2 regions of the Pseudarthrobacter adonitolis genome follow, and region 2 is predicted to be linked to the other one. Evidence: riboswitches for the same ligand, from Rfam matches in the RefSeq annotation. Region 2 holds a riboswitch; the other holds the start of a gene.
The links. Region 2 has a riboswitch for cyclic di-AMP ahead of ACZYZ4_RS14675 (aggregation-promoting factor C-terminal-like domain-containing protein). Riboswitches for the same ligand answer to the same signal wherever they lie in the genome.
Positions count from the first base shown of each region.

Region 1 (14,959 bases), on a different contig from region 2:
GGAAGAGGTGTCCGTCCTGGGTGACCATGCCCAGCGTGTCCCGCAGGGAATCGAAGGTGGCGTCCCGGACGTCCAGACCCGACCCCGGCAGAGTGCCACCGAGCCGCACGGCACCGGAATCGACGTCGTACAGCCGGGAAAGCAGCTGCGCGATGGTGGACTTTCCGGCACCCGAGGAGCCCACCAGGGCGACGGTCTGCCCGGGTTCCACCCTGAAGCTGATGCCATGCAGCACCTCTTCGCCGCCGCGGGTGTCCAGGGTGGACACTTCCTCGAGCGAGGCCAGCGAGACCTTGTCCGCCGAGGGGTAGGCGAAGCGGACGCCGTCGAACTCCACCGAAACGTGTCCCGGCGGGATGGCCACGGCGTCGGGCTTCTGCTGGATCAGGGGTTTGAGGTCCAGGATCTCGAAAACCCGCTCGAAGCTGACCAGGGCACTCATGATTTCCACCCGGGCGTTGGACAGGGCGGTGAGCGGGGCGTACAGGCGGGTCAGCAGCAGTGCCAGCACCACGACGTCGCCCGCGGCGAGCTGCCCGCCGATGGCCAGCCAGCCGCCCAGGCCGTAGACCAGGGCCAGGGCAAGGGCGGATACCAGCGTCAGCGCGGTGACGAAGGTGAACTGCAGCATGGCCGTGCGGACGCCGATGTCCCGGACCCGGCCGGCCCGGACAGCGAACTCGCGGGATTCCTCATCCGGCCGGCCGAAGAGCTTCACCAGCGTGGCGCCCGGAGCGGAGAACCGCTCGGTCATCTGGGTGCCCATGGCTGCGTTGTGGTCTGCGGCCTCACGGCGCAGGTCCGCGAGCCGGGAGCCCATCCGGCGGGCGGGGATAAGGAAGATCGGCAACAGGACCATCGCCAGCACGGTGACCTGCCAGGACGTCCCCAGCATCACGATCAGCGTCAGGACCAGGGCCACCACGTTGCTGACCACGCCGGACAGGGTGCCGGCGAACGCGGACTGGGCGCCGATGACGTCGTTGTTCAGGCGGCTGACCAGGGCGCCGGTGCGGGTGCGGGTGAAGAACGCGATGGGCATCTTCTGCACATGATCAAAGACCCTGGTGCGCAGGTCCACGATCACGCCTTCGCCGATGTTGGAGGACAGCCAGCGGCTGACGAGTCCCAGGCCGGCTTCGGCCACGGCCACCACGGCGATCAGCATGGCCAGCCGGATCACTTCGTCCGTGCCGGCCTTGGCCACGATGGCATCAACCACCTGGCCGGCCAGCACGGGCGTGGCCACAGCCAGGAACGCCATCACAATGGACAGCGCCACAAACGCGATCAGTTTTGTCCGGTGGGGGCGCGCGAAACCCAGGACCCGCTTCAGGGTGGCCTTGGAGAAGGGCCGGGAGCCGCTCTTGGCCCGGGAAATGTTGTACAGGGAGTGCCAGGCAACGCCGTCCATGCTCATCGCTGTTGCTCCGTCGCGCGTGCCATCAGTTCAGTTACCGTTCCGTTGTCCACATTCCACCGTACATCCAGCCGCACGTTCTCCAGCAGCCTCCGGTCGTGGGTCACCAGCAGCAGCGCGCCCTCGTAGCTTTCCAGGGCCTCTTCCAGCTGCTCGATGGCGGGCAGGTCCAAGTGGTTGGTGGGTTCGTCCAAGACCAGCAGGTTCACCCCGCGTGCCTGCAGCAGCGCCAATGCAGCGCGGGTGCGTTCCCCCGGCGACAGGGAATCCACGGGGCGTGTGGTGTGGTCCGCCTTCAGCCCGAACTTGGCCAGCAGGGTGCGGACCTCCGCCGGCGTCAGGTCCGTGAGCACGGCTTCGACGGCGTCGCCAAGGTTGAGGTGGCCGGCCAGCAGTCCGCGGGCCTGGTCAATTTCGCCGATGGCCACCGAGGCGCCCATGGCGGCGTTTCCGGCGTCCGGCGCCTGCACGCCCAGGAGCAGGCGCAGCAGCGTCGACTTTCCGGCTCCGTTGGGGCCGGTGATGCCGATCCGCTCCCCCGCGTTGAGCTGCAGGTTCACCGGGCCCAGCGTGAAGCTTCCCTGCTGAACGACGGCGTCACGCAGGGTGGCCACCACCGCACTGGACCGGGGCGCCTGGCCAATGGTGAACTGCAGCTGCCATTCCTTCCGCGGCTCCTCCACCACGTCCAGCCGGGCGATCCTGGATTCCATCTGCCGGACCTTCTGGGCCTGCTTTTCTGACGACTCGGTGCTGGCGGCACGGCGGATCTTGTCATTGTCCGGGCTCTTCTTCATGGCGTTCCGCACGCCCTGGGAGCTCCACTCGCGCTGGGTCCGGGCACGGGAGACCAGATCTGCCTTGGTGGAGGCGAACTCCTCGAACTTTTCCCTCGCGTGGCGCCGCGCCACGGCGCGCTCCTCCAGGAAGGCCTCGTAGCCGCCGTCGTACACAGCGACGGAATTCTGCGCCAGATCCAGTTCCACAATGGTGGTCACGCAGCGGGCCAGGAACTCGCGGTCATGGGAGACCAGCACCACACCGCCGCGCAGGCCCTGGACAAAAGCCTCCAGCTTGGCCAGGCCGGCCAGGTCAAGGTCGTTGGTGGGCTCGTCCAGCAGCACAACATCGAACCGGCTGAGCAGGAGCGCAGCGAGGGCCACGCGGGCGGCCTGGCCGCCGGAGAGTCCGGTCATGGGAGCGTCTGCGCCCGTGTCCAGGCCGAGGTCAGCCAGGACGGGCGGGATGCGTTCGTCGAGGTCTGCCGCGCCCGACGCCATCCAGCGGTCAAAGGCCAGGGAGTAGGCGTCATCGGCTCCCGGTGCGCCGGAGCCCAGAGCCTCTGCGGTGGACTCCATCTCCACGGTCGCCTGGGCGCAGCCGGTCCGGCGGGCGATGTAGCCGGCCACAGTCTCGCCTGCGACGCGCTCGTGTTCCTGGGGCAGCCAGCCTACAAAGGCATCGGCGGGGGCGAGGCTGACGCTGCCGCCCTGGGGCTGGTCCACGCCAGCCAGCAGGCGCAGCAGGGTGGATTTGCCGGCGCCGTTGGCGCCCACCACACCCACCACGTCGCCGGGGGCCACCGTGAGGGAGAGTTTGGCGAACAGCGTCCGGTGGTCGTGGCCGCCGGAAAGATCTTTGGCAACAAGGGTTGCAGTCATAGGTTGGTCCATCCTCTCGCCGCCGCCCGGCCGGAGGAGCCCGCCTGAATCGGCCCGAAACTGCGGTAAATCCGCAATATGCCGCCCCGCTAAGTGCCGGGGCACTAAAGAGCCCGCCGGTCCGGACTTGGGGGGTGTACGGACCAACGGGCTCGACCATCAAGCATAGTCGACTCAGCACGCCGCACCAAACCGCCTGCGGGAGAACAGGCTAAAATCAGAAGCGACCATCCGTTCTGCGGAGAGAGGCGTCATGCCCATTCCTGCCAAGGTGTTCCAGCGCTGGCTGCACGGTATCGCTCCCCACACGAGCACGTCCGACATCTGCCGCGTGTCCGGCATCAAGCGGACCACACTGGCCCAGCAGCTTGTCCGGGGCAAGGTGGCAGAGGCAACAGTGGTGAGCATCAGCCGGGCGTACAACGTCAACCCCGTCTCGGCGCTGGCGGCGTTTGATGCCTACAGCCAGCTCGCGGATGCGCACCCGCCCACCAGGTCCGAACTGGTCAGCCAGATCTCCACCCCGGACCTCCTGCGGGCAGTCTTGGCCCGTTCCGCCGCGGACCCGGGTGGTGTGCCGGCGACTGTCGCGACTGCCGGTTCGTCTGCGTTGGACCCCACCCCGCACGCCACCTCGGTCAAGAACTGGGTGGAGGCAATCGACGACGGTGAACTGCGGCACCGGGTCTCCGCCGCCACTGGAATCGCTCCGCAGAACTATTCGGCACAACTGACCGCAAACCGGCTGGCTCCGGAACTGGCGGTTGCCACCTCCCTTGCCGCCGGCGTCGGCCCTGCCTGCGGCCTGGTGGCCACCGGGCTGGTCACGGAGGCGGAGGCCGGCTGGCCTCCCGACGCCCGGCAGGCCGCGCTCGACAGCCTGTCCGACGGACAGCTGACCACGCTGGCCGGCGACCGGCTGCAGACTCTCGGCAGAGCCCTCCGCCGGCAGGAACATGACAACGAGAAAACCGAAAAGATCTGGGAGAACCTGGGATGATCGAAATCCTGCAGTGGTCCACGCTGACTGTCTGCGGTCTGGTGGCCATCGCGCGCGTTCCCAGTGCCGTGAGGGGGATGAACAGGACACTCTTCTATGTCTTTGCGCTGATGACGCTCGCCATTCTGCTCAGCATCCAGGCGCCGTACCTTGCCATCGACCAGGCGCTCGGCGGCGTTAATGCGGCCAACCTCCTGCTCCGTTTTGTCATCTTCGCCGCTATTTTCTTCGTGGGCATCCGCGTCACCCGGGGTTTTGGGGCCGACGACGCCTACCGGCTGCTCACCGGACGGATCGGGATGGCCGTCCTGGCGCTGACCTCGCTGACAGTGCTTGTTGTGTTCCTGATGATGGATACGGCGGGGTCCTCCGCGGGCATGGGCTCGGTGTCAGCCAAGGACGCCCGGCACGGACTGCTGGTCGAGTACTACGGTGCTGCAGGCCGCGCTTACCCTGCGTACGTTTCACTGGTCCTGCTGCCGGCCATGGTGCGCGCGGTCAGCAGCACGCTGCCCGCCCTGGTTCGCATCGCCGCCTTCCTGCTGGGCACAGGCTCGGTGGCCATCGCGCTAACGCTGCTCTTTCCCTTCTATCCGCCCAACTGGGGAGCAGCGATGTTCCTGATCAACTACACCGCCGTTCTGTGCTTTGTCTTTGGCCTGGCTTTAATCGCCGTGGCCAGTGTCCGGCACCGGCGGGGCGGCCCGCGGCCAAGGACTTCTACTGCAAAGTAACTTCACATCTTTCACAAAATCATTAGACATGGCATAATCATGAATGTGTGAAGTGGGGTGCCGGTGTTTGCGAACGGGGATTGATTCTTGGACGCCGGGCCTGGTGAAACTTTGCATTCCTTGGGGGGATGAGTGGTGGCGGGCCGTTGGGGACCGCCCCCACTCAGCCATTTAACGGCCACGTCCGTTTTCTCATCCACCCGCCCACTGACCGGACGGCTTGCACCCATGCCGCACCTACCGTGCGAACCTCAGGGTCACCAGCTGGAACGGGCGCAGCGAAAGCTCCACCGATTGCTCTGCTGCGGCAGTGTTAACGCCCGGGGCGTCCGTGGCCCGCTCCAGGAGGTCTGTGGCCTGGACGTCCGCGACCGGGAAATTGGCCGTGAGTGTGCCTGCGGACCGCTGCCCCAGGGACTCATAGAGGCGGACCACAACATCACTGGACCCGTCTTCGGCAAGCTTGACCGCCTCGATCACGAGGGCCGGGTTGTCCACGGAGAAAAGCGGCTCCACGCCGCGGGCGCCCTTCACCAGCCGGGGTGCAAGGTTGGTGCGGTACCCCTCTTCCACAGCTTCGGCGATTCCGGCGCCGGGGCGGATGGTCACGGTCAGTTCCTGGTGGCCGCGGTCCGCCGTCGGGTCCGGGAACTTCGGTGCGCGCAACAGGGAGAGACGCACCGAGGTGGTGGTCCCGCCGTCGGAATCCCTGACGCATCTGGTGACATCGTGTCCGTAGGTGGCCGCATTGGAAATCGCGACGCCGTAGCCGGGCTCGGCCACGTGGATCCAGCGGTGCGCGCAGATCTCGAACTTGGCAGCCTCCCACGAGGTGTTGACGTGGGTGGGACGGAAGACATGGCCGAACTGGGTCTCTGAAGCGGAGCGGTCCGCCCTGACGTCCAGCGGGAAGCCCAGCTTGAGCAGCTTCTCGCTCTCCTGCCACTCAACGGCCGTGGTGATAGTGAGGGAGCCGCTGCCGGCATCCAGCGTGATCCGTTGGGTGACCGGTGACGAGCCGGCAACCCGTTCCACCACCACAGCGGCACTGGTTCCGACGTGTTCCACCCGGATGGCCTGCGCCGCCGTGAGGGCCACGACGTTGCGGCGGTAGAACTCATCGATGTCCCAGGCGTCCCACTCGTTGGGCGTGTCCCGGTGCAGTTCCAGCAGGTTGCCGCGCGCTCCGGGCGCGATGGCTTCCCGTCCCGTGGCGTAGTCGGTGAGGGAGGCAAGCAGGCCATCGGCATCCAAGACCGCCCGGATGATGCCGTTGTCCAGCACATAGCCGCCATCCACGGCGGCAGCCTGGACCGGCTGGCTGGCCAGCGAAAGCTCAGCGGCAGCCAAGGCCGGAACGCCGTTACGCGTGTGCGGTGCGGCGTTGAGCAGGAAGGTCCGCGCCCCCTCGCCGAGGAGCGCGGCCGCGGCCTGCCCAATGAGGGTTTCGAGGCTGGCGCTGACGGCTGCATAGTTACGTTCCGCGTCCTGGTGGACCCAGGCGATGGAGCTGCCGGGCAGGATGTCGTGGAACTGCTGCAGGAGCACCAGCCGCCAGAGCCGCTTCAGCTCGGCCGCCGGGTACTCGAAGGCACCGATGCCGCGGACAGCAGCTGTGGCACACCAGAGTTCGGCCTCGCGGAGCAGGTGTTCGCTGCGCCGGTTGCCGCGTTTGGTCTGGGCCTGGCTGGTGTACGTGCCGCGGTGGAGTTCCAGGTACATCTCCCCCACCCAGACGGGCAGGGAGGAATACTCTTCCTCCGACTGGGTGAAGAAACTCTCTGCGGAGCCCACCCTGACCTTGGGCGATCCTTCGAGGTCTGCGGTGCGGTTGGCGGCAGCCAGCATTTCACGCGTCGGCCCGCCGCCGCCGTCGCCGTAACCGAACGGGACGAGCGAGGTGTTGCCGCGTCCGTGGTCGCGGAAATTCCGCTCTGCGTGCGCCAATTCGCGTCCGCTGAGCTCGGCGTTGTAGGTGTCAACGGGCGGGAAGTGCGTGAACAGGCGGGTGCCGTCGATGCCTTCCCAGTTGAAGGTGTGGTGCGGCATGCGGTTGACCTGGTTCCACGAGATCTTCTGCGTGAGGAACCAGCGGCTGCCCGCCGACTTGACGATCTGCGGCAGGGCCGCGGAATAGCCGAAGGAATCCGGGAGCCAGGCTTCGCGGCATTCGACGCCGAACTCGTCGAGGAAGAAGCTTTTGCCCTCAATGAACTGCCGGGCCATGGCCTCGCCGCCCGGCATGTTGGTGTCCGACTCGACCCACATGCCGCCCACCGGAACGAACTGCCCGGCCTTGACCTTTTCCCGGATCCGGCCGAAAAGCTCGGGGTAGAATTCCTTCATCCAGGCGAGCTGCTGGGCTGAGGAACAGGAGAACACAAAGCCCGGATCCTCGTCCATCAGCGCCACCACGTTGGAGAACGTCCGGGCACATTTGCGGATGGTTTCGCGCACCGGCCAGAGCCAGGCGGAGTCGATGTGGGCGTGGCCCGTAGCCACCAGCTGATGGGCGGAAGCGTAGGCGGGCCTGGACAGGACCACGGCCAGGGCTGCCCGCCCGGCCGCGGCGGTGCCGGGGACGTCGTCGGGATCCATCTGGTCCATCATGCGCTCCAGCGCACGGAGGATCTCATGGCGCCGCGGCTGCTCCGGCGGGAGTTCGTGCATCAGCCCGGCGAGGGTCCAGATGTCCTGCTGGAGTTCCCAGACCGTCTGGTTGAGTTCGGCGATGGCGATCCTGCCCAGCCGGTATTGCGGTGCCGTGCCTGCCGTCGCCGTATCTCCGTACGGTGTGGCGGCGAAAATCCAGCCCTGCGCCATGTCCGGGTTGGCAGCCGCTTCAACGTAGAAGTCAACGGACATGCCGCTGCCCAGGAGCTTCAGGGGAATGTACTGGTTCCGGGGCGAAATGGCCTTGATGATGGTGCCGTCAGGGCGCCAGGCGATTCCCTCGCACTGGAATCCGGGGGCTTCGTTGATGAAGCCAAGATCCACCACGATTTCCACGGCGGTGTCCGGGCCGGTGCCCCAGGCTTCCGGGACGTCGCCCTGCAGTCGCAACCACTTGGTGCCCCACGGCTTGCCCCAGGCGGCACCGTGTTCCTGAGGCGCGAAGTGATTCCGCAGTGCTTCCATCACTGACACGGGTTCGCCGGGAGCATCCCAGCTGCTCAGGTTCAGCGGAACGGTGCGGGCGTAAACGGCGGGAACGATCCGCTCGCGGACAAACCGGTCCAGGCGGACTTCGGTGATCCGGCGGTCGTCATGCAATGTAAACCCTCTTAGGTGCTTGAACTGGAGTTCTCGAATCCGGACCAACGCGTCCAATCGATGGATAAAATCTACCGGCTAGTAGCTCAATAGCCAAGCCTCACCGGAAATCTTCGCCGAAGGTGCTGACGATGTTTTCTGTCCGGGTACGTTCGCGCGGACCCCTGCCGGGTCCTCCCCGGGGACCTGCGCAGGAACCGGCGCGGCGGGCAGCGTGATCCTGCCCTGTCCGGCGTAGATATTCAGGCTGGTGCCCCGGCTGAATCCTGCCAGGGTCATGCCGCTGGCCTCCGCCAGCTCCACAGCAAGGCTCGACGGCGCGCTTACCGCCGCCAGCACGGGAATGCCTGCCAACGCTGCTTTCTGGACGAGTTCAAACGACGCGCGGCCCGACACCTGCAGGACCAGCCCGGTCAGCGGAAGCAACCGCTCCCGCAGGGCCCAGCCCACCACCTTGTCCACGGCGTTGTGGCGTCCCACATCCTCGCGGAGGCACAGGAGCTGCACGCCGCCGTCGTCCGTTATGCGGAAGAGGCCCGCAGCGTGAACTCCCCCGGTGACGTCAAAGACGTCCTGGGCTTCGCGGAGCCGCCCGGGCAGGGAAGCCAGAACGTCAGCGGCCACGGTCAAAGGATCCGCGGCCGGGCTGAAATGGGAGGACTTGCGCACTGCCTCGATCGAGTCCGTGCCGCAGATACCGCAGGAACTTGAGGTGAAGACGTTCCGTCCCTTCGCCGGGAGTTCGACGTCGGACCGCAGTTGGGCTTCCACCACGTTGAACGTCTGGACGCCGTTTTCGTCCTCGCCGGCACAGAACCGCAGCGACACCAGCTGCTCGGGAGCCCAGATGATCCCTTCGGACACCAGGAAGCCGGCCACGAGGTCAAAGTCGTCCCCGGGTGTCCGCATGGTCACCGAAAACGACAGCGCACCGATCCGGATTTCCAGCGGCTCTTCGACGGCGAGGACGTCCTCGCGGTGGCGGACCGGGAACTCAAGGGCCTTCGGCGAGCCATCCAAAACGTACTTATGCACCTTGCGGCGCTGTGTCACACGGCCCATCAGCAAACCGCCAGACAGTCTCGAAGGGCCCCGTGGACGTTCCGGACCTGCCGGCTGGCGCTGTTCATAGGTCCATCATCGCACCACTGGCTGTGCTGTGGCGTACGTGCTTCCGCAGCCCGGCGCCTACCCCAGCAGGGCACTCCAGTCCACCGGACCGGCGGGCTTCGCAGCGTCCTTGGCAGCTGCCCGGGTGGCCGGCTTGGCGGCGGGCCGGCCCTTGGACTTGGCGCCTGGCTGTTCGGGCGCGGGCACCGGCGGTCCCCACGGCAAGGCAAACGCCGGGACGGGTTCGCCCAGCTGCACGCCGTGCGGCGGAACAACCATCACCCCGTGCGCCGACGCCAGTCCGCGCATCATCCCGGGACCTGTGTGCTTGGCCGGTGACGCCATCCCGTACAGCAGGCGGAAGGGCATCAGCCTGGTCCGGCCCGGCTCCGGCTCGATGGTGGTGCCGCACGGGACCTCCTGCACCGGCGGCATGGTGCCGTGGCCCAGCGCCGCCAGCAGCGGTTCGCCCACCGTGGACAGTGCCATCATGGCGGCCAGCGGGTTTCCGGGGAGCCCCAGGACAAAGCGCCCGTCGGGGAGCTCGGCCAGGACGGCCGGATGGCCGGGGCGCATCGCGATGCCGTCGACCACCAGCCGCCCGCCCAGTTCCGCCACGGCCCGGCGGAGATGGTCGGTGTCCGAGCGGCCTGTACCGCCGGTGGTGATCACGACGTCGGCCGGCAACGCGGAGGGGTCCGGCATCTCGGGTGGGACGTCCGCCAGACCGTCCAGCCACTCAGCGTAGGAATCGCCGATCCGTTCCTGGCCGCCGTTGATGCCGCCGAGCATTTCCACGACGGCCGCGAGCTGCGGGCCGAAGGTGTCCCGGACCTGTCCGGGGACCGGCAGCCCGCGGGCCACAACTTCGGAGCCGGTCAGCAGGAGTTTAACGACCGGCTTGCCCTGGACCAGCAGGTCATCGTGCCCGGCCAGGGCCGCGACCGCCAAATGGGCCGGGTTCAGGGTTACGCCGGCCTTGACCAGCACCTCCCCCGCGGCTGCTTCCTCGCCGGCCTTCCTGATGTGCTGGCCGTTCCCTGGCTCGCCGGGGCGGGCGGTGCCGCCGGTCATCAGCAGCGGCAGGCCGTCGTCGTCCGTTCCAAGCACGGCACTTTCGCTGCGCAGAACCGCCTTGGCGCCGGGCGGAATCAGTCCGCCGGTGACAATGGGGCTGGCCTGGTGTGGTGCCAGCCGCTGGCCGGCCTCCGCCACAATCCACGGGCCGCTGCCGTTGACGGCCCAGCCGTCCATCGCAGACGACGCATAGTGCGGCATGTCGTGCAGTGCGGTGATGTCGTCGGCCAGGACCCTGCCCAGGGACTGGCTCAGGGGAACCCGGCCCGGCGGAATCGGCGTAGCGATGTCAAAGGCGGCTTTGCGCGCCTCATCCCAGGTGTGGGCAAGGTGCTTTGCCGGGGCTGGCTGCTGCTCGGAGCTTTCGGATACGTCGCCGGGGGCGGCGGTCACTGAACGGGGGTCATTCGACGGGGGTCCCGGCGGATTCGGCATCATAGTCAGCAGCAAGGGTGCGGGCACGGTCCATGGCAGCGGTCATGGCGGCGGCGTTCGTGGCCTGTCCTGATCCCGCAGCCAGGCCGGCGGCGAAACCGGCAATAAAGGTGGTGAGCGGGGCGGCCGGGCGGACCACTGAGTGGGCTGCCACGCCGGCCAGCGACAGAATGGTGTTGACGTCGATCTGGACCTCCTCCAGCTCATACGCCTGGAGCAAGGCCCTGCACCACTCTTCCAGCGTCTCGTCCTGGCTTTTCACGCTCTGCCTCCCAAATCATCCGCGGCGGTGTTGCTCCGGAGCCCGCTCATGGGATCCGGTCCGGCCACTCCAAGTGCGGCGGCATCGTCCCAAGTGTCCACGTCGGCCGTGGAGCCGGCCGGAACGGCGACAAGCTGCACGTCCAGACTAGCAAGGAGTGCCCGCACCGAACCGTTGATTAAGCGTCCTGTGCTTTCCAATTCAGCCACGGAACGTTGTAGCGCGACTGTGCTATAAAAGCCGACCAGGGGCTGGCGGCGGCCATCCTCAGAAGTGGCCACCACGCCGTCCGATTCCAGGCCCGCCGCCTGTACCGCGGAGTGCCCCCCTGCGGCGTATTCAACGGTGGCAGTCCCTGCGGCAGCGGGTCCTCCTGAACGCAGCGCAGCCTTCAGCGCCGCCACCGCCTGCCCCACGTTGGGCATGTCGCAGGCCAGCACCAGTGTCAGCCGGGGACGGTTGCCGCCCGTAGCGGCCAGCGCCGCGAGCCCGGCTGCGATAGCGGCCGCGGGACCGCCAAACGGCGGTTCCTCGCGGCAGCGGAGTAACCCGGCCGGGACCTCCCCGGCGTCCGGACCAACCACGACGGCGGCCCGGGCTCCCCCGGCAGCGGCGGCGGAGCGGCGCAACAGGGAGTCGCCGTCGTACGTCAGACTCTGCTTGGGCACGCCACCGAGCCGCGACGAACGGCCGCCGGCGAGGATGACGGCATCGAAGTCGGGGGGGTCAGCGTCCACCCTCCCAGCTTAACCGTGCGGGCTCGAATGCCGTGCGGGCTGGTATTCAGGCGGCCCTTTCAGGCAGGAGGAACGGGTCCCAGGCAGGCGTGGGCTTCTCAAGCTCCTTGATCTGCCAGATGGTGCCATGCGGCGGTTCCGGGACAAACCTGAGCTTCCAGCCCATTTCAGCCGGCGTGTGATCGCCCTTGGTGTTGTTGCACCGAAGGCACGCGGCCACCAGGTTCTCCCAGGAGTCGGCGCCGCCACGTGATTTGGGCTGCACATGGTCGATGGTATGGGCACCTTTTCCGCAATACGCGCACCGGTGACCGTCCCGCCGCAGGACTCCGCGGCGGCTGACCGCGGCGCTCTGGTTGTATCTGGGGCGGATATAGCGGTTCAGGAGAATCACGGACGGGCGGCCCAGGATCTCCTGCGGCCCCACCACGGGGTCTTCGCCTTCGGCAATAACGCTGGCCTTGCCCGTGAGCACAAGGACCAGCGCCCGGCGGAAGGTGATTACCGCCAGCGGTTCATATCCAGCATTCAGAACGAGAGTGCGCATGCACGTACCTCTTCGTGGCCGCACCCGTCAGGGGCACGAGGGCCGGCTGCCCCCGGCATATCCGGGCTATGGATCGACACCACAAGAGTAAACAAAGAATCCCGGGATCAGCTAATCGCAGAAGTGGCCGCGGTCAGGCGCCGCCCCCGCGCACCCGTCCGGAGCACTGCTGCAGCCCGGCGACAGCAAAGGACCCCCGCCGTGAGGCGGGGGTCCTTGAATGCTGAATCAGTTGCTAGGACACGCGGATGAAGACCGGTCCTGAGCCAACATTGGCGCTGAAGACAACGGTCTGGTTGCCGTTGTAGCCGCCGTGCACTGCCTGGCCGTTGCCGGCGTACACGGCAATGTGGGCAACGCCCGCGCCGCCGTCGGCGTAGTAGATCAGGTCGCCGGGCTGTGCCTCGGCGGCACTGACGGTGCTGCCCAGGGACAGGTAGCCGGCGGGCCAGCCGTGGAAGTTGATGCCCACGGCGGCCAGGGCGTTGGTCACCAGCATGGTGCAGTCCTGGTTGACACCCAACTGGGCGTACGCAGCGGACAGGATGGCCGCACCCTTGCCGCTGGCAGCGACCGGAGCCGAAGGAGCGGCCGGCGTTGCCGACGCTACCTTGACGGTGGCCGCGGCCTTGGGAGCCGGAGCTGGAGCCTCAACAACAGGCTCGGGAGCCTCAACCGGAGCCGGCGTGGTGGTCACGGCAGGCTTCTCGTAGGAGATGGCAATGGTGGAAGCGGCCGAAATGATGGCCGGGGCGAAAGCCTCAACCTCAAGGTTCGAAGCGGAAGCAGCTTCACGCTGGACTCCGGTGTCTGCCGCGTTCGCAGCAATACCACTGGTCAGGACAAGGCCGGAAGCAGCAGCGATAACCGCAGCCTGACGGCCCATGCCGCCGGCGTTGTCGCCGACAGCCTTAGCAATGACAGCCAGCGAGTTGGTCTTGGCGACCTCGGCGCGGTGCCGTGCAACAGTTGCACGTGTAGTCATTAATTTCTCTCTTTCGTTTTCCTTAGGACCGCGTGGGCAGCACAAGGGCTTTGGACGCGCCGGCATCTTGGGGGTACGCCGGCACGCCCCGAACGGGGATTTAGCGAAGAGTTTCTCTCGAAGAAACGGTTCCGGCAGCGCTGGGCTGCAGGAACTACTGGACTGCAGGACCTACGGGACCATCGTGAAGAACGCGGAAGAGCCCGTGGATGCCACGGAGTGGAGCAGCGTGCCCTGTGACGGATTCAGTGCGCTGATCATCATGCCGTTGCCAACGTAGATGCCGACGTGGGCGCCGCCATTCTGCATGACCAGGTCACCGGGAGCCGGTGTGGCGGTGGGCCGCATGGCTGTCCAGGCATTGGTGCGGGGAATACTGATGCCGGCCTGGGCGTAGACCCACTGCGTGAAACCTGAGCAGTCCCAGCCGCTGGGGGTGGTGCCGCCCCAGAGGTAGGGGTTGCCGATGCCGGTGTAGGCAATTGCTGCCAGACCCGATGCGGCGGCGGAGGAGACAGTGTCAGCGAGCTTGGAGGCCGCGGCCTCGGTTGCGGCAGCACTCTGAGCCCCGGTTTGGGAGGCCGTGGACTGCGCACGGACCGTCTCAACCTTCGGTGCCGGCGCGGTCTTGATCACGGGGCGCTCGAAGGAAACGGTAGCTGTAGGCGCCGCGGTTACGGCAAGTGCCGTCTGCGCGGACCCGGACTCGGTGGAGGCGGATACGCCGGCGGTGGTGTCCGCGGCGTTTGCCGGAAGCCCCATGCTCAGGATCAGACCTGATGCGGCTGCGATAACAGCAGCCTGGCGACCTACGGTCCCGGCATTGACACTAACGGCCTTGGACACGGGGCCCAAGGGGTTGGTGCGGACCGGTTGTGCGCGGTGACGCGCAGAACTATGGCGTGAAGACACGAAGGTAGCCTCTCCCAATGCCTGCGAGGTAAGCTGTCGGATTCGGATGGGAGTCACCCGGCCGCGCTGCTTCACAGTGGAAGCTTTGCGACTTAACCCCAAGGCCTTCAGAATCGAAGACCAAAATTGGTTCCCCCGCCCCTGCCAGACGATGTCATGCGAACGGACCTTGAGCGGTGGCAGAGCTAGGCAATCCACTCAAGAACGTCAACTTCGGAAAAGTTGACGCGCTTTAGACGTTACAGGAGTTCCGAGCCAATGTCACATTCAGGTCACGGCACGTCGCTGCGATTCGAGAGTTTGCCATCACTTGGGTCAGAGCCAGCCACTGGGGTCAACGACTTCGCCGTTGACCTGGACCTCGAAGTGGAGGTGGCAGCCCGTGGACGCGCCCGTGGTGCCGCTCAGGGCAACCACATCGCCGCGGGCGACCGTCTGGCCCACCCTGACGCTAGCGGAGGAGAGGTGGTTGTACGTGGTTTCAAGGCCATTGCCGTGATCCACCACCACGCGGTTGCCGCCGCCGTACTGGTGCCACCCAACAGAGGTCACGGTGCCGCTGGCAGCAGCCAGGACAGAGGTTCCGCACTGTGCCACGAAGTCCTGGCCACGGTGGAAGTCGCCGGAGCCGCCGGTAATGGGGCTGACCCGGAATCCGAAGGGTGACGCCGTAGCCAGCTGGGCCAGCGGCGAACCGAGGCTTCCGGCAGAGGCGGCGCGGGTAATGGATCCTGCGGACTGGGCGCTCAGCAGCTGCTTCAGTTTACCGTCGGGATCACCTTGGGTAACCACGGACGAGCGGCTGA
Region 1 covers NZ_JBVAYW010000017.1:28,286-43,244, reverse strand. The annotation lists gene ACZYZ4_RS15165 (ABC transporter ATP-binding protein) at 1-1,420, opposite strand, end outside; gene ACZYZ4_RS15160 (ABC-F family ATP-binding cassette domain-containing protein) at 1,417-3,081, opposite strand; gene ACZYZ4_RS15155 (hypothetical protein) at 3,335-4,081, shown strand; gene ACZYZ4_RS15150 (hypothetical protein) at 4,078-4,815, shown strand; gene ACZYZ4_RS15145 (alpha-mannosidase) at 5,053-8,088, opposite strand; gene fdhD (formate dehydrogenase accessory sulfurtransferase FdhD) at 8,167-9,150, opposite strand; gene ACZYZ4_RS15135 (molybdopterin molybdotransferase MoeA) at 9,277-10,668, opposite strand; gene ACZYZ4_RS15130 (DUF6457 domain-containing protein) at 10,679-10,972, opposite strand; gene mobA (molybdenum cofactor guanylyltransferase) at 10,969-11,709, opposite strand; gene ACZYZ4_RS15120 (HNH endonuclease) at 11,756-12,256, opposite strand; gene ACZYZ4_RS15115 (NlpC/P60 family protein) at 12,492-13,241, opposite strand; gene ACZYZ4_RS15110 (C40 family peptidase) at 13,413-14,087, opposite strand; cyclic di-AMP (ydaO/yuaA leader) riboswitch at 14,158-14,320, opposite strand; gene ACZYZ4_RS15105 (M23 family metallopeptidase) at 14,469-14,959, opposite strand, start outside.
Region 1: it holds a riboswitch for cyclic di-AMP, as region 2 does, so the genes downstream of both, ACZYZ4_RS15110 (C40 family peptidase) here and ACZYZ4_RS14675 (aggregation-promoting factor C-terminal-like domain-containing protein) in region 2, are expected to answer to the same signal.

Region 2 (14,959 bases):
CGCCGGAGTGATCTGCACCAGTTCGTCCGCAGCGGCCTCGGCGACAGAAAAGCACGGACTCCCCGCCAGCCGGGTTGCCCTGCCCGGCACGGACCCTGCACCCGTGGCGTCAGGTTCGGGCCCGCCCCACATCATTGCGGTGGCCGCGCTGCTGCCCAACAAGGACCAGTTGCTGACCGTGGCCGCGCTGGCCAGGCTCCAGGACCTCGCCTGGACAGCGTCTCTGGTGGGAACGGACGACGCCGACCCCGCCTACGCGGCACAGGTCCGGGCAGCCATTTCCTCCTATGGATTGGAGGGCAGGGTGCGCGTAACCGGCCAACTCGTCGGGACCGCTCTGGCGGACGAATGGGATCGGACGGACCTGAGCGTGCTTGTGTCCCGGGCCGAAGCCTTTGGACTTGTGGTGACGGAATCGCTGGCCCGAGGCATTCCCGTCATCGTGCGGGAGGGAACCGGGGCCGTGGACGCGTTGGGCCTCGCTGGAAGACTTGCGGGAAGACTGGACGGCGAGCGTGATGGTGAGCCTGATGGTGGGGCATATGCGGTGCCGGGAGCCGCCGTCGGACTCGCCGGAACTGAAGACAGCGGACGCGAAGACAGCCGCCCGGACGTCCTCGTTGCCGTGATCCGGCAGTGGCTGCTGGACGGAACTCTCCGCGCCGGCTGGCGTGCGGCTGCCCTCGCTGCACGGGAACAGTTGCCCGGCTGGGACTCCACCGCCCGGAACGTCCTGGAGATCCTTGGTGCGCCCGCCAAAGAAGTGCACGCTGAAGAAGCGCCGGCCAACGAAGCGCCTCCCGAAGAATCGCCTCCTGAAGAAACCCCGGCCGAGGGGATGCCTACCGCCGCGGGGACGGCCAGTGGACAATAAGCCATGACCACGCACCCGACCTCCGCCACCGTCTTGATCCCACAAGCACTGATCCCACAAGCGCTGAGCCAAGAAGCCCCGGATCCGCAGGTGCTCACCCCTGAACTCCTCAGGGCATGGGCCTGGCACAAGCAGGGCCTCGACGGCACACTGCAGGGCGCGGACGCCGCCGACGTGTTCACCAGAGCAGGCTGGGCACGTTCCGTCGGCGGAGCCAACCCGTACCTCACGCTCTTTGCCCGCGCCGGCACAAGCCGCGCGCAGGCTGATGCCGACGTCCTGTCCCTGAAAATCCATGAGCTTCCCACCGCCCGGGGCTGTACGTATGTGCTGGGGCGCGATGACTTTGCGTGGGGTCTCCAGATCGGCCGGGACGCCGCCGTGGCACCGTTCCGAGTGTTGGCAAGAATGGGCGTCCAGCGCGGCGAGATCAAGCTGCTGGAGGAGGAGGTCCTCCACGCCCTGGCCGAAGCCGGCAGCCCACTGGACCCCAAGCAGCTCAAGGACCTGCTGGGCGATTCGGTCCGGAACCTCGGCGAAGAGGGCAAAAAGAAGGGCGCCGCTACCACGTTGCCGACGGCGTTGGGCCTCCTCCAGACGGACGGCCGGATCCGGCGCGTGCCCGCCAACGGCCGGCTGGATCAGCAGCGTTACGCCTATACGCTGTGGGGGCTGCCGCCGACCGCCATGGACGACGACGCCGCCCGAAGCCTCCTGCTGGAGCGCTATCTCGGCTGGACTGGAGGTGCCACGGTCAAACAGTCGCAATGGTTCACCGGGTTCACCCTGGCCCACACCAAAGCGGCGTTGGCCGCCACTGGGGCGTTAGAGATTCCCACCGCGAACGCTGAGGTGCTGTGGATGCTGCCCGACGACGTCGGGCGCCTTGCGTCGTTCGAGGCGCCGGCGGAGGAACAGATTCAGCTGTTGGCCGGCACGGACTCGTTGGTCCTGCTCCGCAGGAACTCAGGGGATCTGTTTGCCGACCAGGACAAGGGCAAGAACGTCCTGGGTTCCACGTTGGCTTTGCAGGCTGACCTGCCGGACCACCCCATCTTCGACCGCGGCCGGATCATCGGGCTGTGGCAATACGATCCCGGGAAATCACGGATTGCCCATTGGCTCTTTGACGGGGCCACACCCGCAGTATCCCGGCGCATCGCCGACGTAGAGGCCTGGATCCGGGACGGGCTGGGCGACTTCCGCTCGTTCAGCCTCGACTCACCGGCCTCGCGCCAGAACAGGATCGACGCCCTGAATGCCGCTGGCTGAGAGGCGTCGCAGACGGCCTGTGACCTGTTACAGCCGGCCTGCGACCCGTTACAGCTGGCTGCGGTGCGCTGCGAAAAAGTCCCTGAGGACCGCTCCGCACTCCTCTTCCCTGACGCCGCCGTACACCTCAACCCAGTGGTTGAGCCGGCGCTCGCGGAGGACATCGAACACCGAGCCCGCCGCTCCGGCTTTCTCGTCCCAGGCGCCGAAGACCACACGGGGAATCCTGGCCAGCACCACCGCGCCGGCGCACATGGCGCACGGCTCCAGTGTCACCACGAGCGTGCAGTCCGCCAGCCGCCATCCGTCCCCGGTGCCGCCGTCGAGCTTGGACAAGGCACGCAACCGGTCCGCCGCCTGGCGGATGGCCACCACCTCGGCGTGGGCGGTGGGGTCTCCCAGCTCTTCCCGCTGGTTCCGTCCGGAACCCAGCACAGCGCCGTCGGGCCCTATCACCACGGCGCCGATGGGCACGTCCTCGGTGGCCAGCGCGCGCCGGGCTTCGTCCAGGGCAAGACCCATCCATTCGAGGTGGTTCGTTTCTGCGGCGACCATGGCTCAATGATAGTTTCTAGGGATATCCAGCCTTGCAAGCATCGACGCCGGGGAGGCACCGTGGACGTGGACAGACTCAGGGACCGCCTCGGCCAATGGTTCAAGCCATACGCCGCGCTGTGGATAACGTTGCTGGTGGGCGGCGCGTTGGTGGTCATCATGGCCCTGCTCGGTGCCGAGGTGTACAACAACGTGGTGAATGATAGGGGCTTGACGGCACTGGACCTGCCCGCGCTGGAGCTGTCCCAGGGCTTGCGGAACCCCGCGCTGGATGCCGGGGTAACAGCGTTCACCAACATCGGCGGGGGCATCGGCATGCCCATCCTGGCGAGCATCCTGACCGCATGGCTCACGTTCCTGGGCCGGACCTGGCGGCCCCTCATCCTGGTGGGCGGCGCGGCCGCCGTATCCACTTTCGCAACTACCGTCGGCAAGCGGCTGGTGGGCCGTACCCGCCCGGACCACTCCGAAGCGGTCCCGCCGTACGAGACATCTCCGTCCTTCCCCAGCGGCCACACCCTGAACACGACGGTGGTGATCGGTGTGCTGGTGTACGTCATGTGCCTCCAGTTCGAGCTGCTCTGGGCGCGCATCACGACCATCATCGCCGGGGTGATCTTCATCATCGCCATGGGCCTGAGCCGGGTGTTCCTAGGCCACCACTGGTTGACCGACGTGATGGCCGGCTGGTTCCTGGGGCTTGCCTGGGTGGGCATGGTGATCCTGGCGCACAGGCTGTTCCATCTGCTGCGGAAACGCGAGCATGCGGGGCCGGCGCCAACGTTCGAACACCCCGCCCTCCGGGACGAACAGTCGAGCTGATTCCCGGCCGGAGGCCGTCCGTGCGGGTGATAGTTTTGACGCATGCGCACTCTCGTTGTGGACCACCCGCTGGTCGCCCATAAGCTCACCGTCCTGCGGGACAAGAACACTTCGTCACCGGTCTTCCGGCAGCTGACGGAAGAGCTAGTGACGCTCCTGGCCTACGAGGCTACCCGTGAGGTCCGCACCCAGCCGGTCACCATCGAAACCCCGGTCAGCACCACAGTGGGCACAGCTTTCACCAAGCCCACGCCTCTGGTGGTCCCCATCCTGCGTGCTGGACTCGGCATGCTCGAGGGCATGACCAAGCTGGTCCCCACCGCTGAGGTGGGCTTCCTGGGCATGGCGCGCGACGAGGAAACCCTGGACATCATCACCTATGCGGAGCGACTCCCGGAAGACCTGACGGACCGGCAGATCTTTGTGCTGGATCCCATGCTTGCTACCGGCGGAACCCTGCGCGAAGCCATCAAGTTCCTCTTCAAACGCGGGGCTTCCGACGTCACGTGCATTTGCCTCCTGGCCGCGCCGGAAGGCCTGGCCAAGCTCGAAGAGGAACTTGCCGAGGCCAATGTGACCATCGTGCTGGCCTCCATTGACGAACGGCTCGACGAGAAGTCCTACATCGTTCCCGGGTTGGGCGACGCCGGCGACCGCCTGTACGGCATCGCCGGCTAGTACGGGGCTCCTCCAGAATTTAGGTCTTCCGCTTTCCTGCCGCCGCCGTTAGCCTGTGGCGCATGGACTGGAAACTTGAACTCGTTTTTGTGCCCGTATCCGACGTGGACCGAGCCAAGGATTTCTACGTCAACAAAGTTGGATTCAACCCGGATTTCGACGAGCGGCCCATGGATGGCATCCGCTTCGTCCAGCTGACCCCGCCGGGATCCGCCTGCTCCATTTGTATTGGCGAGGGCCTCAATGACGCCCCTTCGGGTACGGCCCCAAGCTTGCAGATGGTGGTCAGCGACATCCAGGCTGCCCACGACCACCTCAAGGGCAACGGAGTGGAGGTCAGCGATATTGACGTGCAGGACTGGGGGCACTTCGTCTATTTCGCCGATCCCGACGGCAACAAGTGGGCCGTGCAGTACATCCCGGGCCGTGACGCCTGAGGCAAAATAGGCAGCATGAAAATCCCCACACCTGCCGCCACACGAACACCTGCCGCTACACGAACACTGACCTGCCGGGCCGTCCATTTCGATATGGACGGCACGCTGGTGGACTCGACGGCAGTAGTGGAGGAGGTCTGGGGAGAATTCGCTGTCCGGTACGGTCTGGACATCGCCGAAATCCTGCGCACTTCGCACGGCGTCCAGGCTGCCGACACCGTGCGTAGGTTCGCCCCGGCGGGGGCCGATGTCGTGGCGCTCACTGCCGAACTCGGCGACATGGAAAGGGTGCGGACTGCCGGTATCGTCGCGTTGCCGGGGGCTGCCGAGCTGCTCCGCAGCCTGCCCGCCCAGGCAGTGGCGCTGGTGACTTCAGCGGACAGGACCTCGCGGACATCCGCATGGACGCCGCGGGACTGGCCATGCCGGCCACGGCCGTGACGGCGGACTTGGTCACACGAGGCAAGCCGCACCCGGAAGGGTATCTGATGGCAGCCGGGCTGCTGGGCGTGAAGCTGGAGGACGCCGTGGTGTTCGAGGACGCGCCCGCCGGAATCGCGGCAGGCGTTGCCGCCGGTATCCGGACGGTGGCCGTGGGTCCCAATACGGGCGATTTGCCGGCAGGCCTGCTCCACATCCCGGACTACAGTGCTGTGCGCGTCTCCGTGGAAACGGACGCCAGGGGACGGCAGATCATTTCTTTCCGGCTTTGAGGGCGGTGACCATCTTCGTGATCCGCCGGGCCCGGGTTTCGTCCGTCTTGGCATCGCCGATTGGCTCCACGTACCGGCGCTGCGTACTGTAGTTCAGCGTGGCGTAGAACGCCTGCGCGTCGGGTTCGGCGGCCAGGGCGGCGGCCAGATCGTCGGGGACCTCGATGATGCGCGGCTGGGTGTCCAGTTCCACGTCGACCTCGACGGTGTCGCCAGCGGCAACTCCGGTGAATTCCCGGTTAGCGGTGCTCACCCCGATCAGGTTCTGTCCGCCCATGACCGCGATGCTGCTCCGGTAGCTCTTTCCGTTGATGGTCACCACAACCGGCGGACGCTTGCCTGCGCCGAGAGCCGAGATGACCTCCTCCGGAACCTCAATGCCCGCCTTGTTGCCGCTGCCCAGGATGGTGGTGGTGAATTTCATGGCCCAAGTATGGCCCGGAGCCGCTGGGCAGGGAACCCCTGACCCCCGCGCCGGGATGCCCCGGCGCGGGGGAGTTTGCCTAGTACCAGTTGTGCGACAGGTGGAAGTTCAACGCGCCGCACGGTGACTGGTACCGCTCCTGGATGTAGTTCAGGCCCCAGTTGATCTGCGTGCGGTAATTGGTGAGGTAGTCCGCGCCGGCGCTCGCCATCTTTTCAGCGGGCAACGACTGGACGATGCCGTACGCGCCGCTGCTGGCATTGGTGGCCGTGGTGGACCAGTCGGATTCCTTGGTCCACAGCGTCTGCAGGCACTGCATCTGGTCGGCGGACCAGCCGTAGGTCGCCAGCTGGCTGGCGGCGTAGGCTTGTGCCCCGGCGGGGTCGTTGACGGGCACAACAGGTGCGGGGGCGGGCTCGGGAGCCGGAGCCGGAGCTGGGGCCGGGGCAGGTGCCGGGGCGGCAGCCTGGGGCGCGACGTTGATTTCGGCTGGCGCAGCTTCCGGGGTGGCCGGGGGCTGGATCTGGGCTGCTTCGAAGCTCAGTTTCGACTGGGCGCCGGTTTCTTCGGCGGCCTGGTCCGCGCTGGCCGCAAGCGATGCAGACTCGGAAGCGTGTCCAGCGGCGCTGACCCCGATCAGCAGGGCGCCCGCCGTGGCAAACACCGCGGCGCGCTGGCCCACGGAGGGAATCCGGGCCACCTTGGACAGTGGGGACATTGCCGCACTGAAGCGGGTTTGCTTACGGTGGCTATCGGACTTTGTGTCGCCCTGCGGGCGCGTTTGTACCTTGAATTCAGACATGATGGATCGCCTCTCACACCTGCGGAGTTAGCTGTCGGGTTCGGATGAGGGCATCCGGCCACACGGCACAACCACGTGTTGGCTTAACCCCAAAGGGCACTTGGTGCCCGGGACGGTGGGTCCCCCGCCTCTGCCTCTGAAATCGGAATCCGGGAAGCGGCAGAGCTTGGCGTCATCCGGATATGCGGCCCGAACGGGATCCGCACCTGTTCGACGCTACAGGAGCCGGAAGCTTAAGTCACATTTTGGTAACAGAAATCACGACGACGGTGTGTCGCCTTGCTGTGATCGGGCGTCGGTTCGTGCCACGGCGCCGGTAGGGAGGAGTAAGGCGAACTCTGTCCGACCTGCCCGCGATGTCACTTCCACGCTCCCGCCGTGGGCCTTCGTGTTGGACTGGACAATGGACAGGCCCGGGCCAGTGGTGCCTTCCGACGCCGCGGCGCCCGAGGCCGGCGCCATGCCCTTGCGGGCCGGGGTCTGCGCGGGCAAGCCGGGAGAAAGCATGGTCCGCGAACTCCGCAGGGATGCCGCCGCCGTCGTCCGTTGCCGTCACCGCCGCGTTGCCATCGGCAGACTTCGTGACAGCGGTGACGACGGTGGTTCCCGGCGGCGTGTGCTTGCGCGCGTTGGAGAGAAGGTTGACCAGCACCTGCCGCAGATGGGTCGCATCACCGGTGACGGCGAGCGGCTCGTCAGGCAGTTCAACTCGTCAGGCAGTTCAAGGCGCCAGTGGTGGTCCGGGGCGATGACTTTCTCGTCCCTGACGGTTTCGATCACGAGTTGTGTGAGGTCCACCTGTGCAGCCGCAGCAGGACCTCCTCCACGCTGAAGGGCTTGGTCACGTATTCGTCCCCGCCGGCCGCCAGGCCCACGATCCTGTCCTGGACGGCGTCCTTGGCGGTCAGGAAAAGCGCAGGTACCTCCGGTGCGAAGTCGCGGATCCTGCCCAGCAGCTCAACGCCGTTGAACCCTGGCAGCATTACGTCCAGCACCGGGACGTCCGGGCGGAACTCCTTGGCGTGCTTGACGGCCTCCCGGCCATCCGAAGCCACGGCAAACGGACCATCCGGCCATGCGCAGCCCCATGCTCATGAGTTCGGAAAGGCTGGGTTTGTCGTCAACCACCAGGGCGCGGATGGGGGAGCCGTCCCGGGTGGGCGAGCGGGACGCCGACAATGCGCGGGCCGGCGGCGTTTCCGCTGGACAGGCGGCAAAGGCAACAAGCAACTTCGGCAAGTCACGGCACAGTGAATTTCGAGGGCTTAGCATCGCGAAAGAGCGAAGATTGTTCGCCAATATGGCCCATTTACGCACCCTTGGCGGACAATAACTCCCATTTTGTCGCCATTTCAGAATGGTGATCTGCAACACAAAACCGCATTCTGTCTCAGTATGCGGAACAAAGCCCCCATTGTTACTTGCAAGTTTTCATTGTTACGTTGCACACTTTCAATTGTGAACAAGAACTCAACAGCACCTGCAGCCGCAGAATATTGGCCCAGCACATCCGCTGCTGCCGACATGCGCTGTTGCCGAATGCAAGCCTGACCTTTAGACCCCACGAAGTTCTTAGGCATTCGCCCCCAGCCCAGCGTAGGGCGCCCTCCCCAGATCTCATTGCGGGGACAACCAGCATTCGAGCCGCGATGACGGCCATTCACATTGAGGTAAGCATTCATGTCAGTTGCATCCGGATACGTCCACATCTCCGTCCGTAACGCAGGCAAGGTTGGCCAGGCTTCCGGCCTTCGCCAGGGGTTCGGTGCCCGACCGGCATTCGCCCCGGCCGCCCCAAGCGCCAGCTTTCCTGCCCCCGGCTACTCACCCCAGGGCTACAACCCCAATACCTACGGCCAGCTCCGCGCTGTCCAGCCTGCCGAAGCCGCGCCGCTGACCGCGCCAACTCCGGTTATCGCGGGGCCAAACGCCGTGCGGCCAGTCGCCAACGACACCGTGGCCCGTGGATTTGTCCTCTATATGGGCATCGACGAGGAGACCGCGGCAGCTGCCGGAACCTCCATTGCCAAACTTGCCCAGGAAATCCGCGCCTACGCACAGTCACTCGTGACCGGTGCCGAAAGCTACGCGGCCGTGGCCGTGGCCCCCGCCGGCACCCCGGGTTCCGCGCTCGACGTCGTCCGTTCCACCTTCGGTGACCCCACAGTGAACGCGCAGAAGCGCACCGAGACTGCGCGGCTGCAGCAGCCCCAGGACCCGCGCCCGTCCGGCGTGCTGATCGACCTTGCCCGCCGCGAAGTCCACCTGGACGGCGAATCCCTGAACCTGACCTTCAAGGAATTTGAACTCCTGAACTACCTGGTGGAAAACGGCACCCGCACCGTTGGCCGCGATGAACTGCTCGAGGGCCTGTGGCGCAACGCCGAGGAAGTGCCCAACGAGCGCACCATCGACGTCCACATCCGCCGCCTCCGCTCCAAGCTGGGCCGCCTCGCCAACACCGTCCGCACCGTCCGCGGCCAGGGCTACCGCTTCTACGAGCACCCCGAGGTTATTGTCTGGGCCGCTCCGGAATACTCGATCTAGCCTTTCAGCGACGCACCAAAGTGGCATTTCGCCGTGGGGACGGCCGCTTTCGCTTTCGCGGCAGGATCCCTCTGCCTGCGCCCGTACCTCCCCACCGCCTCCCTAGCCTCGCAGGCTCGTCCAGGGAACCCGGGCGGCGTGGCCCCGCGCAACAACGGCGCTTTCGGGATGGCCCGCTTCGCTGCAGCGCCCTTCAGCGCGAAATGCCGCTTTTGTGCGTCCGGGCTCGTGAGTGATTGGCCTCCGCGGCTATTGGTCGACGGCGGAGTGGCCATGGTTTGTCACGGGGAACAGGCTTTGAGCTTCCGCTGCGCAGCTGGGCCCGGCATTCCGCGGGGCCAGACTCTCTCGCCCCCCAGAAGCGTGCTGGGCGTGACGGGGCGGCGCCGTGGGTCCTGCGGGTCTAGGCTTGGGGGATGAGCGACCACCACATCAAACGCCTGGTGATCATGCGGCACGCCAAGGCCGACTGGCCCGGCGGCGTGGCGGATCATGAGCGGCCGCTGGAGGAACGAGGACACCGCGAGGCGCCCCTGGCCGGCAAGTGGCTGGTCAAGCACAGCGTCCTCCCGGACTTCATCCTGTGTTCCAGTGCGCTGCGCACCCGCCAGACCTGCACGTGGGTGTGCTCTGAACTGGGGGATAAGGCCCCGACGCCGAAACTTGAGGACGGACTCTACGCCGCCTCTGCGCTGCGGATGCTCGCCGTGGTCAACCATGTGCCTGACACCGTCACCACCCTGATGCTCATCTCGCACATGCCGGGCGTCCAGGACCTCGCGATGCACCTGGCCTCACGCGACTCGAACCACGACGCCTACATGGACGCCGCCACCCGCTACCCCACCAGCGCCCTCACGGTGCTGGAAACGGAAAAATCCTGGGCCGAGCTGGACGGGCAGGACGCCCGGCTGACCAAGTTCAAGGTCCCGCGAGCCCACTGACCCCACGGGACCCAGCGACCTCCCGCAGCAGTCCGGCGACGTGCTGGATGCCCGGGCTGGCCGCCATGGTCCGGCGGTACACGATGCCCACCTGCCTGACCTGCGTGGGGTTGACCAGGGGCAGGCCGACGACGTCCGCAGGCAGCGCGGGCCGGCCGAGGCGGGGGACCAGCGCCACGACGGCTCCCTGCTCCACCAAGGCGATGTGGGTTGCAAAGTCAGGATCGTAGACCCTGATGTCCGGCACCCGGCCAAGATCGGCGAATATCCTCAGGAGCGCCTCGTTGCAGATGGCTCCGTGCGGCGTGCTGATCCAGCGTTCGTCCACCAGGTCCGCCGGTTCCACCCGGCCGCGTCCTGCCAAGGGATGGTCGCGGTGCACCAGGACGTCCGCAACGTCCTCGCACAGCCACTCGAGCGTCATGTGTTCCGGTATCACCAGCGGGACGGAGTTCCAGTTGTGGACCACACCCAGGTCCGCCTCCCCGTTGGCCACCCGCGCCACGGCTTCCCGCGGGTCCTCGGCCAGCACGCTGATGTCCAGGTCCGCTCCGGATGAAGCTAGCCGTCCCAGCAGCGGCCCCACGAGGCCCCGGCAGGCCGTGGAAAAGGAAACAACCCTGAGGTGCCCGGTGGGTTTGGCCGGATCCGCCAACAGGGTGGATTCCAGTTCCTCAAGTTCCGACAGGATGCGCCTGCCGTAGGCTGCCAGGGTGAGCCCCCGCTCGGTCAGCAGCACCCCGCGGCCGCGGCGTTCCAGGACGGGGAACCCGGTCTGCTTCTCAAGCTTCTTGATCTGCTGGGAGACGGCGGACGGACTGAAGCCCATCACCTCCGACGCCGCTATGACCGAACCGTGTTGTTCAATTGCCGCCAGGGCCCGGAGCGAACCGATCTCAATCATGAAGCAAAAGTACATGATTAGACGCAGAATTCAATGCTGGTGCTTCATTAGCCCTTCTGTCAGAGTAGGACCGTGAACCTCCGCCACTCCCTCCTCGCTGCCCTGGTCGCCGTTCTCTGGGGCCTGAACTTCGTAGCCATCGACTTCGGCCTGAATGCGAACGGCCGTGAGGTTCCCCCGCTGTTGTTTGTGGCGATGCGGTTCCTTCTGGTGGTCTTCCCCTGCATCTTCTTCATCAGGAAGCCCGACGTCAGCTGGAAGGCGATCATCGGCGTCGGCGCCTTTATGAGCGCGGGCCAGTTCGGTCTCCTCTATCTGGCCATGGCGCTGGGCATGCCGGCGGGCCTCGCCTCTCTGGTCCTCCAGGCGCAGGTACTGCTCACCGTCCTCCTGGCTGCCGGGTTCCTGCGCGAGCGTCCCAGCCGGAGCCAACTGGCCGGCGTCGTTCTCGGCGTTGCGGGCCTGGCCGTGGTGGCAGTCGGCCGCAGTGCCGTGGCTCCGCTGCTGCCGCTGATCATCGTCCTGGGAGCCGCGCTGTCCTGGGCTGCCGGCAACGTCATTGCGCGTCAGGCTAAGACCGCCTCCGGGCTGGGGCTGGTGGTCTGGTCGGGCGCAGTGGTTCCGCTGCCCCTCGCCGCGCTGTCGCTGCTGGTGGACGGCCCGGATGCGGTGTTCGGCACGCTGGCAGACCTCCAGCCGGCCACGATCCTGAGTGCGCTGTACACGGCCATTTTCGCGTCCCTGGTGGGGTACGGGATCTGGAACCGGCTCCTGGCCAGCTACCCGTCGTCGGCCGTGGTGCCCTTTACCCTGCTGGTTCCCGTGGTGGGCATGAGCGCGGCCTGGCTGGCATTGGGGGAGGTGCCGACGCCGGCGGAACTGGCTGGCGGGCTGCTCCTCCTGGGCGGGGTGGCGACGGCGGTGCTCGCCGGCCGAGGCTGGCGGGGTCAGCGGCGGGGCGCCGGTTTGGTGCCCGTCTTGGTGCCCGGTTTGGGTGCCGGCTTGCGGACCGGGGAGGCGGACGACGACGGCCGCTTGGCTGCTGAGGCAGGCATCCGGGCGGGCGCGCGGAGCCCTGACGCGCGCTGAGTGATTGCCGCGCCCCGGGTTGCCGGGCGCCGCGCAGCAGGCCGCCCGGCACTGGACGCGGGCCGCCGCTTGGCAGGCGAGGGCTTCCGTTTCGCAGTGCCCGGCCGCCTTCCCGCGGGCCAGGCTGCGCTAAGGAAGAGGACCGCTAGCGTGGCCACTGCGGAGGCGGCACCCCAGAAGAAGTAGTTGTCCGGATCCCCGGTGGGGAGCGGTGTGCCGAAGAATGACGACTGCTCGGCGAAGGCCAGCTCCCAGGTGCTGACGAAGGCCAGGGAAAAGGCAATGGTGAGGCTGGATCCCGCAGCGGTGGCCACCAAAGCAAAGTTGCGCCCCCGTGCCAGGACCTCCGCCAGAGCCGCCACGTAGGCCAGTGCAACCAGGCCCAGGAATGTGACCATTACGGCCTCGTCTAGGGTGATGGCGGTGAGCACCAGCATGCCCAAGGCGGCGACGGCCGCGATCAAGGCGAACTTCCCGCTGTTACCCATGTGGCGCATGTGTTCAATCATCCCTGCTACGTCACGACATAGCCGCGCATGATTGCCATGATTGCTGCAACGCTTTGGTCACGGGTGCGTTCGGGGTTGTACGTCTGTCGGTCCAGCCCCACCACAAAGCAGGCGCCAAAGATCGCCGTTTCGAGGCTGCCCCGCGAGACAGTGCTGTCTACAGGATGGACAGCAGCCACGTTCTCTATGGCCGCGCCGATGACGGCCAGGAGTTCAGACCGAAGCACAGCAAACGTGTCCCGCCATTCGCTGGGAGTCCGCCAGTTTTCGCTCACCCACAAACGGGCGAAGGACGGGTAATCGGCCATGAAATCCATGGCCTGGCCGATCATTGCCTCCATGGCCACCAGCGGATCGGCCCCGGGCTGCCCGGCCTCGCTGAGCAGGCGCGCCTTCAGGATGTCCACGCCGTGCCGCAGCAGCTGCGCGATCAGGTCCGATTTGCTGCCGAAGTTGTAGTAGACAGTGCCCTTGGAGACGCCCGCTGCCGCGGCGATCTCGTCCACAGTGACACCCGCTGCGCCACGCTGGCCAATCAGCTCCATGCACGCATCGAAGAGCTTCTGCCGGGTGGCATTGGTCCGGGCCGGGCGGAGTTTCTTCTCGGCCGGACCGTGCATGGCCGGGTCATGCGCGGCAGGCTCATGCACGGCAGGTCCGCGCACGGGCTGGCTCATACCGCGATCTCCGGCTTGAGCGTTTTCAGGGTCCAGTACTTGTGCTTCCGGACCGCAAACGTGGACATCGCCGCGCCCAGCAACGTATAGCCGAGCAGCCCCAGGACAGTGGGCACGATCATGGACAGGTCCGCGCCATAGATGAGGTGCCGCATGCCCGTGACCACGTAGCCCATGGGCAGGATTTCGTGGACCACGTGGAGTGGCTGCGGGGTGGTCTGCCAGGGGAACGTGCCGCCCGAGGACACCAGCTGAAGCACCAGCAGGATCAGCACCACCAGCTTGCCAGGCGACCCCAGCAGCGCCACGATGCCTTGGATAATGGCACTGAATGCCATGGCCGCGGCAAGCATAAACAGCCACATCAACACCGGATGCGCGGGGTTGAGGCCCAGCGCCAGATTCACCACGAGGGTCAGCAGGCTGGCCTGTACTACTGAGACGGCCAGGAACGGAAGCCAGCCGCCGACGGCGATTTTCCAGGCCGGGGCGTTCGACGCCAGGGCCCGCTGGGTGATGGGCCGCATCGCCTGGACCAGCATAAAGATGCCGATCCACAAGGCGAGCGTCAGGAAGAACGGTGCCAGCCCCGCGCCGTAGGAATCCGCCTTTGCTTGGGAGACATTGCTGACCGCGACCGGGTCGGCCATCACCTCTGAGAGGCTGCTCTTCTGCGAATCGTCCGGGTTGGGCACTTGTCCGGCTCCCTTGGCAATTTCGTCGGCCAGCGTCCGTGAGCCGTCAGCGGCCGTGCCGGTACCCGCTTCAAGCTGCCCCGCGCCGGCGTCGAGCGTTTGCGCCCCCTCCGCGAGGCGTCCGGCGCCGTCCAGCGCAGACTGCTGGCCGGTGGCCAGCGTGGCCGCCCCGGTATGGAGCTGGTCAGCGCCACCGGAGGCCTGAACAATGGCGTCCTTCAGCGCAGGGGTGGCCGTTGCCAGCTGGGCTGCGCCGACGCTCACGGCTTCGGAGCCATCCGCGAGCTGCTGGATCTGGGCGGCGTCGGTCTGGATCCGCGTCTTCGCTGCGGCCACGGGGCTGGAGGCAGCCACGAGATCGAAGTCGGCCAGGATTTTGTCGGCCTGCACTTGGGTGATCGCTTCGGACGCGACCAAGCGGGCATTCGATTCGATCACGCGCGTCCGGAGACCCTGGTCCGCGGCATCAAGCTGGGTGACAACGTCCTGGACCTTGGTGTTCAGCTGCGCGTTCCCCGCGGCCACCTGGGCCGCGCCGTTGGCCAGCGTCTGGGTGTCGGTGGGCAGGGTGGCGGTCTTGTCCTTCAGGACGGAGAGCCCGCCGCTGAGCTGCCCGGCGCCGTCGGTCAGCTGATTGGCGCCGTCGCGCAATTTCAGTTGCCCGTTGTAGAGCTCGGCCGCTCCTGCACTGAGCTCGCTGGTCCCGGCATGCAAGGTGACGGTCCCGTCGCGGAGGGTGGCCACGCCGTCCGCCAGCTGCCCGGCGCCGTCTGCGGCCTTGAGCATCTGGGCGTGGATGGTGCCGAAGCCGGTGAGCAGCTGGTTCGCTGTCTCTTCGCCCACTTCCTTGGCCACGGTTGTGTGCACCGCGGTGGTCAGCTTGTCCACGATGGTGCTCAGCAGGTAGTTGTTGGCATCGTTGGTGGTGACGTTCAGCATCGCCTGGCTGGCCGAATCGAAGCTGCCGGGCGAGACCAGGTTCGTGGAGAACTCTGCCGGGATCTTCAGCGCAAACGC
Region 2 covers NZ_JBVAYW010000016.1:2,094-17,052, forward strand. The annotation lists gene ACZYZ4_RS14630 (glycosyltransferase family 4 protein) at 1-874, shown strand, start outside; gene ACZYZ4_RS14635 (DNA glycosylase AlkZ-like family protein) at 878-2,146, shown strand; gene tadA (tRNA adenosine(34) deaminase TadA) at 2,195-2,701, opposite strand; gene ACZYZ4_RS14645 (phosphatase PAP2 family protein) at 2,762-3,523, shown strand; gene upp (uracil phosphoribosyltransferase) at 3,566-4,201, shown strand; gene ACZYZ4_RS14655 (VOC family protein) at 4,264-4,638, shown strand; gene ACZYZ4_RS14660 (HAD family hydrolase) at 4,654-5,079, shown strand; gene ACZYZ4_RS14665 (HAD-IA family hydrolase) at 5,040-5,351, shown strand; gene ACZYZ4_RS14670 (DUF1905 domain-containing protein) at 5,332-5,775, opposite strand; gene ACZYZ4_RS14675 (aggregation-promoting factor C-terminal-like domain-containing protein) at 5,855-6,577, opposite strand; cyclic di-AMP (ydaO/yuaA leader) riboswitch at 6,583-6,735, opposite strand; partial or broken gene ACZYZ4_RS14680 (sensor histidine kinase) at 6,836-7,399, opposite strand; partial or broken gene ACZYZ4_RS14685 (response regulator) at 7,375-7,756, opposite strand; gene ACZYZ4_RS14690 (winged helix-turn-helix domain-containing protein) at 8,258-9,124, shown strand; gene ACZYZ4_RS14695 (SixA phosphatase family protein) at 9,541-10,068, shown strand; gene ACZYZ4_RS14700 (LysR family transcriptional regulator) at 10,046-10,972, opposite strand; gene ACZYZ4_RS14705 (EamA family transporter) at 11,045-12,061, shown strand; gene ACZYZ4_RS14710 (TetR/AcrR family transcriptional regulator) at 12,576-13,190, opposite strand; gene ACZYZ4_RS14715 (YhgE/Pip family protein) at 13,244-14,959, opposite strand, start outside.